One region of the Cellulosimicrobium sp. SJTW-1 genome, then DNA from elsewhere that is predicted to be linked to it. Evidence: riboswitches for the same ligand, from Rfam matches in the RefSeq annotation. Region 1 holds a riboswitch; each other region holds the start of a gene.
The links. A riboswitch is a leader RNA that binds a small molecule or an ion and turns the genes downstream of it on or off. The one in region 1 is predicted to bind thiamine pyrophosphate.
Positions count from the first base shown of each region.

Region 1 (2,254 bases):
TCTACCTCGCGAGGTAGAGCCGTGGTCGCTCGTGGGCCGGGGGTCAGTCGACGACCGTGGCCGTCCATGCCTTGATCCACTCGTCGCGGTGCGCCGAGACGTCGGCGGGCGCGACCTCGAAGGGCTCGTCGGCGAGCGGTGCGAACTCGGCCCAGCCGTCGGGCAGCGCGACGGAGTCGTCGGCCGGGTACATGTACATCTGGTCGGCGACGTCGGCCTGGAACCTCTCGCTCACGAGGAAGTCGAGGAGCTGCTGCGCGCCCTCGGGGTTCTTCGCGTTCGCGAGCACGCCCGCGTACTCGACCTGGCGGAAGCACGTGTCGAGCAGCGCACCCGTGGTCGACGCGGAGCCGTCCTGGGTGAGCGTGAACGCGGGCGACGTCGAGTACGACAGCACGAGCGGGCGCGGGCCGGCGCCCTCCGAGCCGGAGAAGTCGACGTAGTACGCGTCGGACCAGCCGTCGACGACCTTCACGCCGTTGGCGCGCAGGTCCGCCCAGTAGTCCTCCCAGCCGTCCTCGCCGAACGCCCCGACGGTCGCGAGGAGGAACGCGAGGCCCGGCGACGACGTCGCGGGGTTGGTCACGACGAGGAGGTCCCGGTACTCGGGCTTCGCCAGGTCCTCCAGCGTCACGGGCTCGGGGATCCCCGCGTCGGCGAACCACCCGTGGTCCACGTTGACGCACACGTCCCCGAGGTCGACGGCGGTGAGCTCGCCGCCGTCCCCGACCGCGTACGACGCGGCGGACTCCGAGACGTCGGCGGGCGTGTACGGCTCGAGGACGCCTTCGTCGATCGCGCGCGACGCGAAGGTGTTGTCGATCCCGAACACGACGTCGCCGAGGGGCGAGTCCTTCGTGAGGATCAGCTGGTTGACCAGCGCGCCCCCGTCGCCGGGCGCGACCTGCTCGACGGTGAGCCCGCTCTCCTCCTCGAACGCGGCAAGCACGTCGTCGCTCACCGCGAAGGAGTCGTGGGTCACCAGGGTGACCGTGCCCCCGCGGCCCGACGACGCGTCGTCGCCCCCGGCGCCGTCGCCCCCCGAGCAGGCCGCGAGGGCGAGGAGCGCGAGCGTCGCGCCCACGCCGGTCGCGAGGGCCCGGCCGCGGCGGGCGACGGTGGTCGTGTGCTGCATGTGTCCTCCCTGGACGTTCAGGAGGGGTCCACCGGCCCGACGGGCCGCGCGCCGGGTGGGCGCGACGGACCGCGCGAGCAGGTGATCGAGATTCCCGACTTCCTCCACCGGTGCTAACCGGATCAGGTTCGAGGGTCTGCGGTGGTCCGCACTCTCAGCTCCTCCAGGAGCTCCCCTGTCGTTCACCGCGAGCCTACACCGGCCCCTCACCCGGAGAGTCCCCTGAGAGAACCCTGAGCACCGGCGACCGCGGACCAGGGGCGGTTCGGGGCCCGCCCCCGATGCCGCGGGCACGCGCGCCGCGGGAGGGTCGGTACGGCCGCCGGGAGCCCCGGCGGCCACCACAGGACGGCGCCGCCCGGCGAGCCACGACGCTCCCGCGCAGCGGCACGACGAGAGGACGGACGAGGACGTGACGACGACAGGTGCGGCACAGCGGAGCACCCCGCGCGAGGGCCCGCCCACTGAGGGCGCTGAGGGCGCTCAGGGCGCTCAGGGCGCTCAGGGCGCTGCGCGACCCGCGATCGCGACCGCGCGCGGGCTGGTGAGGACGTACGGGCGCGGGGAGGCCGCGGTGCGTGCGCTCGACGGCGTGGACGTCGACCTCGAGCGGGGGCGCCTGACCGCGATCATGGGCCCGTCCGGCTCGGGCAAGTCGACACTCATGCACTGCCTCGCGGGGCTCGACTCTCCCACGGCGGGGACCGTCGTCGTCGACGGCGAGACGGTCTCCGCGATGAGCGAGCGGCGCCTGACGCGCCTGCGGCGCACGCGCCTGGGGTTCGTCTTCCAGTCGTTCAACCTCGTGCCGACGCTCACGGCGGAGGAGAACATCGTGCTGCCGCTCGCGATCGCCCGGCGGCCCGTCGACCGGGAGTGGTTCGACCGCGTGGTCGACGCCGTGGGCCTGCGCCCCCGGCTGGGGCACCGGCCCGCCGAGCTGTCGGGCGGGCAGCAGCAGCGGGTCGCGTGCGCGCGGGCGCTGGTGTCGCGACCCGCGATCGTGCTCGCGGACGAGCCGACGGGGAACCTCGACTCGCGCGCCGCCGCGGAGGTCCTGGGCTTCCTGCGCGCGTCCGTGGACGACCTCGGCCAGTCCGTCGCGATGGTCACGCACGA
Region 1 is NZ_CP136680.1:3,736,795-3,739,048, forward strand. It holds gene RSE42_RS16815 (thiamine ABC transporter substrate-binding protein) at 44-1,135, opposite strand; TPP riboswitch at 1,218-1,322, opposite strand; gene RSE42_RS16820 (ABC transporter ATP-binding protein) at 1,659-2,254, shown strand, end outside.

Region 2 (2,254 bases), 1.9 Mb from region 1:
CGCTCGGGAGCGTGGACCTGCTCGTCAACAACGCGGGCCGGGTCGACGCCGAGGTGCCGCTCTGGGAGGCGGACCCCGACGAGTGGTGGGCCGTCCTGGAGACCAACGTGCGCGGGCCGTTCCTGCTCGCGCGCGCCGTCGTCCCCGGGATGCTCGCGCGCGGCGGCGGCCGCGTCGTCGACCTCAACAGCGGCGCGGGCTCCCACGACATGGACGGAGCGAGCGCGTACAACGCGAGCAAGACGGCGCTCCTGCGCCTCGGGGCGAACCTCCACCGCTCGGGCCACGCGCTCGGCCTGCGGACCTTCGAGGTGTCGCCGGGCGTCGTGCAGACCGACATGACGGCGTCCATGGTCATGCACGAGGGCCGCACGGAGTGGACGCCCGTCGAGCGCACGGTCGAGATGGTCGTCGCGATCGCCCGCGGCGAGCTCGACGCGTTCTCGGGGTCGTTCGTGCGCGTGACGCACGACTCGCCCGGGTCGCTCCGCGCGGCCGCCCAGGAGGCCGCCCGCGCGGGCGTCGCGCTGCCCGGTCCCGACGGCCGTCGGCTGCGCGTCACGCGCTGGGGCTCCGACGACCCGATGCCGGGAGAGCTCCCCGCCCGCTGAGCGCACGCACCCCGCACGGCCGACGCCGCCCGACCCCCCCCGGTCGGGCGGCGTCCGTGCGTCCGGGCACCGGGTCACAGCGGGACGCACGTGTCCCGGTCGACCCACACGTGCCACAGGCCCCGCTCGGGGTGCTCGTACTCGAACGCCACGAGCCCGCCTGCGTCGTGCGTGACGACGCCCGTGAGCACGACCCGCCGACCGTCTCGGTCGTACGTCGTGCAGAGGGCGGGCACCTGGACCGGGACGGGCGCGTCCGGCAGGAAGGGGCGGGTCGCGGGGGCGACGTGCTGCGTCATACCCGGAAAGACGCGCGCACGCGCGTCGTCTCACGCGTCGGGGCGGGTGAAAAGCGCACGGGTCGCCGCGTAGCATGGCCCGCGACACGGGGTGCCCCGCACCGGGGCTGAGATGAGACCCGTCGAACCTGATCTGGCTCGTACCAGCGAAGGGATGTCCGCGCGATGACGCTCGCCCTGCCTCGGCACACCTCCGACCCGGCCTCCGCTCTCGCGGACCGTGACCGCCGGCCCGACCCGGGCCGTCGGCCCGACCCGGCACCGTCCCGCCCCCGCGTCCTCTCCGTCGCGGGGACCGACCCGACCGGCGGCGCCGGGATCCAGGCCGACCTCAAGGCGTTCTGCGCGCACGGCGCCTACGGCATGGCCGTCACCACGGCGCTCGTCGCGCAGAACACCCACGGCGTGCGGTCGGTGCACGTCCCCGGGCCGGCGTTCCTGCGCGCGCAGCTCGACGCCGTGTCCGACGACGTCGAGGTCGACGCCGTGAAGATCGGCATGGTCGCGGACGAGGCGAACGCCCGCGCCGTCGGGGAGTGGCTCGACGACCTCGCCGCGGCGCGCGCCGCCGCGGGTGCTCCGCGGCCCTGGGTCGTCCTGGACCCGGTGATGGTCGCCACCTCCGGCCACCGCCTGCTCGACGCGGGCGCCGAGCAGGCCGTGCGCGACCTCGCGGCGCGCGCCGACGTCGTCACGCCGAACCTGCCCGAGCTCGGCGTCCTCGGCGGGCAGGAGCCCGCGACGACGTGGGACGACGCCCTGCGCCAGGCGACGCAGTACGCGACCGCGAGCGACGCCGTCGTGCTGCTCAAGGGCGGTCACCTCACCGGACGCACGTCGCCCGACGCGCTCGTCCTCCCCGCGCCCGGGCCGACGACGGGCCGCGCGCCGGGGGCGGCCACCGTCACGACGTTCGACGCCGAGCGCGTCGACACGCCCCACACCCACGGCACGGGGTGCTCGCTCTCGGCGGCGCTCGCGGCGCTGCGACCGCAGCGCGCGAGCTGGGAGGAGGCGGCGCGCGAGGCGAAGGAGTGGCTCACGGGCGCGCTGCGTGCCGGCGCCGCGCTGCGGGTGGGGACGGGCCGGGGGCCCGTGGACCACCTGCACCGCTCGGCGCCCGTGCGGCCGGGCTGAGCCCGGGCCGACCGGGCGAGCCCGGGCTGCTGCGACGTGCCGAGCCCGGGCCGCGGGACGCACTCAGGCCGTGGGGCCGCTCGCTGCGTGGTCGGCCCTGCGGTCGGCTCCGCGGTCGGTGTCGAGGTCGGCCAGCGCGTCGCGGAGCACGGCGAGCGTCGCGCGCGCGACGGCGAGGCGCTGCGCGGGCGGGGCGTCCGCGGGCCG
Region 2 is NZ_CP136680.1:1,846,601-1,848,854, forward strand. It holds gene RSE42_RS08380 (SDR family oxidoreductase) at 1-611, shown strand, start outside; gene RSE42_RS08385 (hypothetical protein) at 686-910, opposite strand; TPP riboswitch at 988-1,082, shown strand; gene thiD (bifunctional hydroxymethylpyrimidine kinase/phosphomethylpyrimidine kinase) at 1,076-2,047, shown strand; gene RSE42_RS08395 (DUF4862 family protein) at 2,111-2,254, opposite strand, start outside.
Region 2: it holds a riboswitch for thiamine pyrophosphate, as region 1 does, so the genes downstream of both, thiD (bifunctional hydroxymethylpyrimidine kinase/phosphomethylpyrimidine kinase) here and RSE42_RS16815 (thiamine ABC transporter substrate-binding protein) in region 1, are expected to answer to the same signal.

Region 3 (2,254 bases), 1.8 Mb from region 1:
CGGTCACGGGTCTCACCTCGGTGTCGTGGCGGTGCGGGCGAAGCGGTCGGTCCGGGCGGTGGCGAGGGCGGTCGCGACGTCGTCGCCGGGCTCCGTCCCGCCGAGCGCGGGGAGCCCGCCGAGCCCGGCGACGACGGCGTCGGCCGTGAGCGGGGCGAGCAGGATGCCGTTGCGGCCGTGGCCCGTCGCGAGGTGGAGCCCCGGGACGTCCGTCGGCCCGACGAGCGGGAGGTTGTCCGGTGTCGCGGGGCGCCCCCGCGGCGTCACCTCGACCAGCGCGGCCTCGTCGATCCCCGGCAGGAGGGCGCGGGCGTCCCGCAGGAGCGCGAAGACGCCGCCGGCGGTGGCGCGGCGGTCGTCCGGGTTCTCCTCGGTGGTGGCCCCGACGACGACCTCCCGGTGCCCGGCGCGCGGCCCCGCAGGCTCGGGGTCGCGCGGCACGACGTACACCGGCCGCCCCTGCACGAGCCCGCGCACGACGTGCTCCAGCGCGAGGTCCGGGCCCGCGTCGAGCCGCAGCGTCTGACCCTTCACCGGCCGCGTGGGCACGACGATGCCCGGCACGTCCGCGAGGAGGGCGCCCGACTGCCAGCCCGCCGCGACGACGACCGCACCCGCGCGGTGGAGCCGGCCCGCGTCGTCGTGCACGCCGACCACGCGCCCGGCATCGAGCGCGAGCCGGGTCGCGGACGCGCGGACGACGCGCGCCCCGGTGGCCGAGCCCGCACCCCCGGCGTCGCGGCCGCCGAGCGCGGCGAGCAGCGCGGCGTGCGTCGCGCGCGGGTCGACCGCGTGGTCCGCGGGGGCCCACGCCGCCCCGGCGACGCGCGGGCCCAGGTACGGCTCGCGGCGGCGCGCGTCGGCGACGGTGAGCTCGTGCGACGCGAGACCGTGCGCGGCGTGCAGGGCGAGGACGCGGCGGAGCAGCGCGAGGTCGTCGGCGTCGTAGGCGAGGGTGAGCGTCCCGGCGGTCCGCAGCCCGACGTCCGCCCCCGTCGCCGCGCGCAGGTCCGCGGCGAACGCCGGCCACGCCGCGGCGGCCGCGAGGTGGAGCCGCAGGGCGGCCTCCTCCCCGAAGTCGGCCTCGGTCACCGGCGCGAGCATCCCCGCGGCGGCGTGGGTCGCGGCCGCGCCCGGCGCCGGGTCGAGCACCGTGACGGTCAACCCCGCGCGCGCCGCGCGCCACGCGACGGCGAGACCCACGATCCCGCCCCCCACGACGACGACGTCGCGCGCGCCGTCGGGCACGACGGAGCCACCCGCGGACGGGTGGACGGACAGGCTCATGTGCGCTCCCTTCGCTGGCATGACCCAGATCAGGTTCGACGGTCGGCGGCGACGCCCTCTCAGCCCCCTGCGGGGCTCCCGTGCTGTCGGCCACAGTACCTCCTGCCGAGGAGCCGCCGAGGCTAGGCTCCCGCGGGTGAGCTCCGAGACCTCCACCACCCCGGCCACTCCCGCCCCGTCGGCGGACGCCGCACGCGCCCGGCTCGCCGACGCGCGGCTCTACCTCTGCACGGACGCGCGCGAGGAGCGCGGCGACCTCGAGGACTTCCTGCGGGCGGCGCTCGCGGGCGGGGTGGACGTCGTGCAGCTCCGCGACAAGACGCTCGACGTCGCGCGCGAGCTCGAGCTCCAGGAGCTCGTCGCGCGCGTAGCGACGGAGCACGGCGCGCTGTGGGCCGTGAACGACCGGGCGGACGTGGCGTCGGTCACGGGCGCGCCGGTCGTGCACATGGGCCAGGGCGACCTGCCGGTCCCGGCCGTGCGGGCGCTGCTCGGCGCGGGGCCCGCGCTCGGCCGGTCCACGCACTCGGCCGCGCAGGCGGCCGCGGCAGAGGCCGACCCGGCGGTGGACTACTTCTGCGTGGGTCCGCTGTGGGCGACCCCGACGAAGCCGGGGCGGGCCGCCGTCGGCCTGGACCTGCTGCGCGACGTCGCGGCGACCCGGCCCGCGACGCCCTGGTTCGCGATCGGCGGGATCGACGCGGACCGGCTCGACGCCGTCCTCGACGCGGGCGCGACCCGGATCGTGGTGGTGCGCGCGATCACGGCGGCGAGCGACCCGGAAGCGGCGGCCCGCGCCCTGCGCGAGCGCGTCGCGGCGCGCGCCGAGGCGCGCACCGACGCCTGAGACGCGGGACGAGCCCCGCCGCACGGCGACTATCCTGGACGGGTGACGTCACCCGCCACCGCTCCCGACACTCCCACCACCGCCGAGGTGGCCTCGACCCCGCGGCCCGTGCTCGTCGTC
Region 3 is NZ_CP136680.1:1,219,806-1,222,059, forward strand. It holds gene thiS (sulfur carrier protein ThiS) at 1-7, opposite strand, end outside; gene thiO (glycine oxidase ThiO) at 13-1,287, opposite strand; TPP riboswitch at 1,277-1,379, opposite strand; gene thiE (thiamine phosphate synthase) at 1,424-2,134, shown strand; gene guaA (glutamine-hydrolyzing GMP synthase) at 2,177-2,254, shown strand, end outside.
Region 3: it holds a riboswitch for thiamine pyrophosphate, as region 1 does, so the genes downstream of both, thiO (glycine oxidase ThiO) here and RSE42_RS16815 (thiamine ABC transporter substrate-binding protein) in region 1, are expected to answer to the same signal.